Regions from separate parts of the Paenibacillus sp. IHBB 10380 genome, predicted to be linked through region 2. Evidence: predicted binding sites of a transcription regulator. Region 2 holds the regulator's gene; the other holds the start of a gene.
The links. Region 2 encodes CtsR, which represses protease genes until heat stress. Its sites were predicted from a motif close to ATGGTCAATAAAGGTCAAACA; they were not measured.
Positions count from the first base shown of each region.

Region 1: a site for CtsR is predicted at 1,737-1,757, ahead of clpP (ATP-dependent Clp endopeptidase proteolytic subunit ClpP). Genes of this name have one in related genera too.

Region 1 covers NZ_CP010976.1:5,046,792-5,050,212, forward strand. Annotated here, with positions in the region: gene UB51_RS22965 (PdaC/SigV domain-containing protein) at 1-973, shown strand, start outside; gene clpP (ATP-dependent Clp endopeptidase proteolytic subunit ClpP) at 1,051-1,647, opposite strand; tRNA gene UB51_RS22975 (tRNA-Arg) at 1,844-1,918, opposite strand; gene UB51_RS22980 (sugar-binding transcriptional regulator) at 2,165-3,223, shown strand; gene gap (type I glyceraldehyde-3-phosphate dehydrogenase) at 3,316-3,421, shown strand, end outside.
Region 2 covers NZ_CP010976.1:4,318,330-4,321,750, reverse strand. Annotated here, with positions in the region: rRNA gene UB51_RS19755 (23S ribosomal RNA) at 1-1,004, shown strand, start outside; rRNA gene rrf (5S ribosomal RNA) at 1,180-1,296, shown strand; gene UB51_RS19745 (CtsR family transcriptional regulator) at 1,678-2,139, shown strand; gene UB51_RS19740 (protein-arginine kinase activator protein McsA) at 2,167-2,691, shown strand; gene UB51_RS19735 (protein-arginine kinase McsB) at 2,712-3,421, shown strand, end outside.

The sequences.
Region 1 (3,421 bases), 730 kb from region 2:
GCAAACCCCGGTGGCATTGAAATGGAAGGGAACTAAATTGTCTCAAAAAGGGTTAATGAGCGAAGGCAACACGTTGATTCCTTTAACCGTGTTAAGAGATCAATTAGGACTCCCTTTAAGTTATAACCCAGGAACAAGAACATACAGCATTGGCAGTGGATATACACAGCTTAATATGGAAGTATCACAGCATGGTGTGAACACGAACATTAACAATTATTACTTGTATGAGTATGAAGTCAAGAATATCAACGGCAGAATCTATGTTCCCTTCAAATTAATGAATGATTATTTAGGATATCAGGGTGCTTGGGACCCTTCTACGAAGACGCTGAATATAAGCAAACGTATACTCAATCCGATCACCATCAAGACGGAGACATTAGAGAAAGCAACGTCAGATGCAGTATACCTTCTCCATTATCCTAAAGTCAGTGGGCTTGTAAATTCTGATGCTGAGAATGTGATCAATAACGTACTGGAACAGCATATGAAGAAGTTCAACGAAGAGTCTATTAAAGAAGCTAATAATAGAGATGACTCGATAGAGCATGCTTATCAGTATATTCAGAACTACATGGTGACGTACAATCGAAATGGTGTACTGAGTCTTGTAGTTGATCAATATGGAAATACAGGTGGAGCACATGGTGGAACTATTCGTACAGGTTTCACGTTCTCATTAAAAGATGGAAAGTTACTAACAGCGAATGATTTGTTGAAGAAGAGTAATCCAACCTACAGAACCATGCTGAATAAAGACTTAGCTAAGAAACTAAAGGCCCATGAGGGTTACTTGGGTGGATTTAAAGCATTACGTGCTAATCCTGATTTCAACGTAAGTGAAAACGGAATGTTATTTTTCTTCCAACAGTATGAATATACAGACTATGCTGTAGGTATCCCTACGTTTGCGTATCCATTCGATCAGTTGTTACCTAAAGGTACAGACCCATTCAAAAGTTATAAATAAAATATACTGATTTATAAGACAACCCCCTTGCTTCTGAAATTTCAGAGCAAGGGGGTTGTCTTATGTCTATCTATTTATTAAATGCCTGTTGGTAAAGTCTTCTCAATCACTTTATCAATAATACCGTAGGTTGCTGCATCTGTAGCACTCATGAAGTAGTCACGATCTGTATCTTTCTCAATACGCTCTAGCGGTTGTCCTGTACGTTCGGATAATATACGGTTCAACTTATCGCGCATCTTGAGAATACGGCGAGCACGAATTTCGATATCGGATGCTTGACCTTGTGCACCACCCAAAGGTTGGTGAATCATGATCTCACTGTTTGGCAATGCGAAGCGTTTGCCAATCGCACCAGCGTTTAACAGGAATGCTCCCATAGAAGCAGCCATACCTACACAAATAGTGGATACATCCGGTTTGATATATTGCATTGTATCGAATATTGCCATACCCGCTGTAATCGATCCCCCGGGGCTATTAACATATAAGTGAATATCTTTGTCAGGCTCTTCGGCAGCCAAGAACAGCATTTGTGCAATAATGGAGTTAGCCACTACATCGTTGACTTCTGAACCCAAGAAAATAATGCGATCCTTCAGCAATCTGGAATAGATATCATATGCACGTTCTCCGCGACTGCTCTGTTCTACAACCATAGGTACATAACCCAAGTGAAAAACCTCCCTTAAATTGGTTCAAATATTGACTTTCTTACTTAAACAATTGCCTTAATTACCACATAATAAACAATTTAAAACAAAAAGTCAAAGAAAGTCAAACTTATAGGTAAAAAAAAGAGCCATGATTGGCTTTTGTTGGTTTGGTTATACATATAAGTAGAAGCTATGTATTAAAAAATGTAAAGAATGGTGCGCCCGCGAGGAATTGAACCTCGATCTCAGGCTTCGGAGGCCTACGTCATATCCATTTGACCACGGGCGCAAAATTGATAGCACAAATTATTATATGATATCTACAACAGAATAGCAAGAGTATTCAGTATTTTTTAGCTTAGGATAGCCTGAAGAATACTAAATGTATAAGAAGAACATCTCCTGTAAATTATACACAAAGACTACTTGCAAGAGACGCGAAATTTGGTTAGAATAATAGTGGGACTTAAAAAGTTTACCCGGGACATTTTAAGACCAATGAGAAAGTGAGAAGAAAGTTGCAGGGGTGGAAAGCATGCGAACGATATTAGAAATACAAAAGCAGCTTCTGCCTGACCTCATGGAAATTCTCAAGACAAGGTACACCATTCTTCAGCAGATCATGTTGTTTGATACGATCGGTCGTAGGACACTCGCAACTTCGCTTCATATGACAGAACGCGTGTTGCGTGCGGAGACAGATCTTCTGAAATCGCAAGGTCTCATTGAGATTGAGAGTATGGGAATGAGGATTAATGATTCAGGTAGGAAACTGCTAGAACTCATGGAGCCCATTGCTAAGAATCTTTTTGGACTAACAGATTTAGAGGATAAGATTCGTCAAACCTACGGATTGCGTAAAGTGGTCATTGTACCTGGTGATTGTGAGTCATCGTCGTTCGCCAAGCGAGAGCTAGGACGTGCGGGCGCGAAAGCTTTGCTGAGCGTCATGGGTAATGAAGATATTATTGCTGTTACAGGGGGTTCAACATTAGCCGAAATGGCAGAACAACTCACTTGTCCTTCTTCTGCACTTGTTAAAGGAACTTGGTTCGTACCCGCCCGCGGGGGGCTTGGAGAGAGTATGGAATTTCAAGCGAATACGATTGCCTCAACAATGGCGAAGAGAGTAGGAGCACAATACCGGTTGTTACATGTACCTGATCTGCTCAGCGATGATGCTTATCAATCGCTCGTCCAAGATCGCAACATTCAAGAGATTGTGCAGACAATCAGACAGTCACGGATCATCGTGCACGGCATAGGTGACGCCATGGAAATGACCCGCCGAAGAAATCTGGACCCTGTAACGATACAGACGATCCAAGCAGAAGGCGCGGTTGCAGAATCTTTCGGTTATTATTTTAACGAGAATGGCTCCATGGTTCATAGGATGCTAACATTGGGATTACGACTGGAAGATATTATGCAGACTGAAGTGGTGATCGGGATTGCAGGCGGGAAAAGTAAGGGTAGAGCTATTCATGCGGTTCTTCAGTTCGGTAAAGAGGATATCCTAGTTACAGATGAAGCCGCAGCGCTAGAAATTGAAAAAGAGATCGATAAACGATCCCTACTAATTAATTTGGAATAACTAAACTTTTATAATATTTAATCTATGTTGTCACGACAGACCTAATCGTCTGTTTTGAATAAATAAAAACGAACTCTAGGAGGACTAATTTAATGACAGTAAAAGTTGGTATTAATGGTTTTGGACGTATTGGACGCCTTGCTTTCCGCCGTATTCAAGCTGTGGAAGGTATCGAAGTAGTAGCAATTAATGACTTGA
Region 2 (3,421 bases):
GAAGCCCCAGTAAACGGCGGCCGTAACTATAACGGTCCTAAGGTAGCGAAATTCCTTGTCAGGTAAATTCTGACCCGCACGAATGGCGTAACGACTTGGGCGCTGTCTCAACGAGAGATCCGGTGAAATTTTAATACCTGTGAAGATGCAGGTTACCCGCGACAAGACGGAAAGACCCCATGGAGCTTTACTGCAGCTTGATATTGGATTTGGGTACGATCTGTACAGGATAGGTGGGAGCCTAAGAAGTAGGAGCGCAAGCTTCTATCGAGGCGCCGTTGGGATACCACCCTGATCGTATCTAGGTTCTAACCTAGGACCGTAAACCGGTTCGGGGACAGTGTCAGGTGGGCAGTTTGACTGGGGCGGTCGCCTCCTAAAGAGTAACGGAGGCGCCCCAAGGTTCCCTCAGAATGGTTGGAAATCATTCGAAGAGTGCAAAGGCAGAAGGGAGCTTGACTGCGAGACCTACAAGTCGAGCAGGGACGAAAGTCGGGCTTAGTGATCCGGTGGTACCGCATGGAAGGGCCATCGCTCAACGGATAAAAGCTACCCTGGGGATAACAGGCTTATCTCCCCCAAGAGTCCACATCGACGGGGAGGTTTGGCACCTCGATGTCGGCTCATCGCATCCTGGGGCTGAAGTAGGTCCCAAGGGTTGGGCTGTTCGCCCATTAAAGCGGTACGCGAGCTGGGTTCAGAACGTCGTGAGACAGTTCGGTCCCTATCTGTCGTGGGCGCAGGAAATTTGAGAGGAGCTGTCCTTAGTACGAGAGGACCGGGATGGACGCACCTCTGGTGTACCAGTTGTTCCGCCAGGAGCATAGCTGGGTAGCTACGTGCGGACGGGATAAACGCTGAAAGCATCTAAGCGTGAAGCCCCCCTCAAGATGAGATTTCCCAATTAGTAAGACCCCTTGAAGACGACGAGGTAGATAGGTTGGAGGTGGAAGTGCAGTAATGCATGGAGCTGACCAATACTAATCGGTCGAGGGCTTATCCTAAAAGTTTCATGAAGTGAAACTACTTCGGAAGCATATGCTGTTTTAACATTGCAAATTCGTTTCGTATCTAGTTTTCAAGGATTAAACCTTGTGCTGATTTTAAATTGCATCTCTTTAGGGGAATTGAATATTTTGTATAAGGTATACAAAGTAGACAAGCAGTTGAAAAATCCTGTTTGGTGGCGATAGCGGAGGGGTTCCACACGTACCCATCCCGAACACGACCGTTAAGCCCTCCAGCGCCGATGGTACTTGGACCGCAGGGTCCTGGGAGAGTAGGACGTCGCCAAGCAAAAACCACTGTTGATTTTATCAACAGTGGTTTTTTTCTATATATTTATACAAAGTTACGTTAGGATATCAAATTTTAAGCAAACCCTTCATTATTATTAGAATACTTTTGTATATTTAGGTCCACACTAAAATTAACCCCACCTCTTGGCAAAATAAAAAAATATGATATAATATTAACAAAGTCAAAGAAAGTCAAAGTCAACAGTGTTGAAATAATGATTTGTTTCAATAACCTGAAATACACATGCTATATATGCGTCTCAATTAGATCAGTGGCAAGTTTTCGCGACTCATTCTTTTTGGGTAAATCATTTGTAGGTATGTTTTAACATGATGTGGTCCATCTCAGGTTAACGTTTCAAACAGTGGAGGATGAGTGATGCGCAATATCTCCGATATTATAGAACAATATCTGAAGAATATTCTGCATGAAAGTCCCGAAGGAACAATAGAAATTCAGCGCAACGATCTGGCAGATAAATTCTCCTGTGTACCATCGCAGATCAATTATGTCATCAGTACTCGTTTTACGTTGGAGAAGGGCTATCTCGTGGAGAGTAAAAGGGGTGGTGGAGGTTATATTCGCATACAGAGAATTGATCTTCCTGAGCATTCGGGACTGCACACCCATCTCCGTCAGACCATTGGTGAAGGCATCGATCAGACGATGGCGGAAGGATTAATCTATCAGCTTGAGGGATCCTGCTTTTTAAGCAAACGTGAAGCTAACTTGATGCGCGCAGCGATTTCAAGAGAATGTCTTATGATAAAGCTTCCTTACCGGGACGAGATCCGTGCCAGAATAATGAAAGCGATGCTGATCTCTTTATTAGGTAAATAGCCTGCTAAGACAAGGAGGTACATCGAAATGCTTTGTCAAGAATGCGGAATTAAACCCGCTACTCTTCATTTTACGAAGATTGTAAATGGAGAGAAGACGGAATTTCATATTTGTGAGAGCTGTGCGCGGGAGAAAGGTGAGAATATTCCTGGAGCAGCAGGTGGATTTTCTATTCACAGTTTGCTGTCAGGACTCATTGATTTCGACACAGCGAGTAAGATTCAGTCAGGTACCTCACAAGCGGCTCAATCACTTCGTTGCGAAGAATGTGGGATGACGTATACTCAATTTAGTAAGACTGGGCGATTTGGTTGTAGCTCATGTTATAAATATTTTGATAATCGTCTAGATCCTTTATTCAAAAGAGTTCATGGCAGTACGGAGCATGTTGGTAAAATACCGAAGCGAGGCGGCGCCAAGATCCAGGTGAAACGTAAGCTGGATGAGCTAAAGCATGAGCTACAGCAACGTATTGTACAGGAAGAATTTGAAGAGGCAGCAAACCTTCGAGATCAGATTAGAGAGCTTGAGAAAGAAATATCCGAACAATGAAGAAGGAGGAATGATGCGTGATGCCAAATCTCCGGTTTACAGAAAAAGCTCTTAGTGACTGGATGCTCGGTAACGCAAATGATTCCGAGATTGCCATCAGCAGCCGTGTTCGGGTTGCACGTAATTTGCAGCAAATTCCTTTTCCATTGCTTGCCACAAGTGAGCAGTCGATGGAAGTGTTGGAGCTTCTAACAGATATGAAGACGTATGAAGATCTTCATTCTTTTGGAACCTTTCATATGATAACCTTAAACGAAATTACTTCACTAGATAAAAAGGTACTTGTGGAGAAGCATCTCATTAGTCCTAGTCTTGCTAACGAGTCGCAAAATGGGGCTGTTATTCTTAGTGAAGATGAATCCGTAAGTATTATGATTAACGAAGAAGATCATTTGCGCATTCAATGTTTGTATCCTGGATTCCAAGTCCGCGAAGCTTGGGAGAAAGCAACCGCTATAGATGATTTGTTTGAAGCTCATATAGATTATGCTTTTGATGGTAAAAGAGGCTATCTCACAAGTTGTCCGACAAATGTTGGAACAGGTCTAAGAGCATCTGTTATGATGCATTTACCTGCACTTGTAATGACTCAACAAATTAACAGAATTCTCTCTGCTGTATCCCAAGTAGGATTAACCGTAAGAGGTATTTATGGTGAGGGTAGTGAAGCCGCAGGTAATATTTTTCAAATATCCAACCAGATTACACTGGGTCAGACTGAAATTGAAAT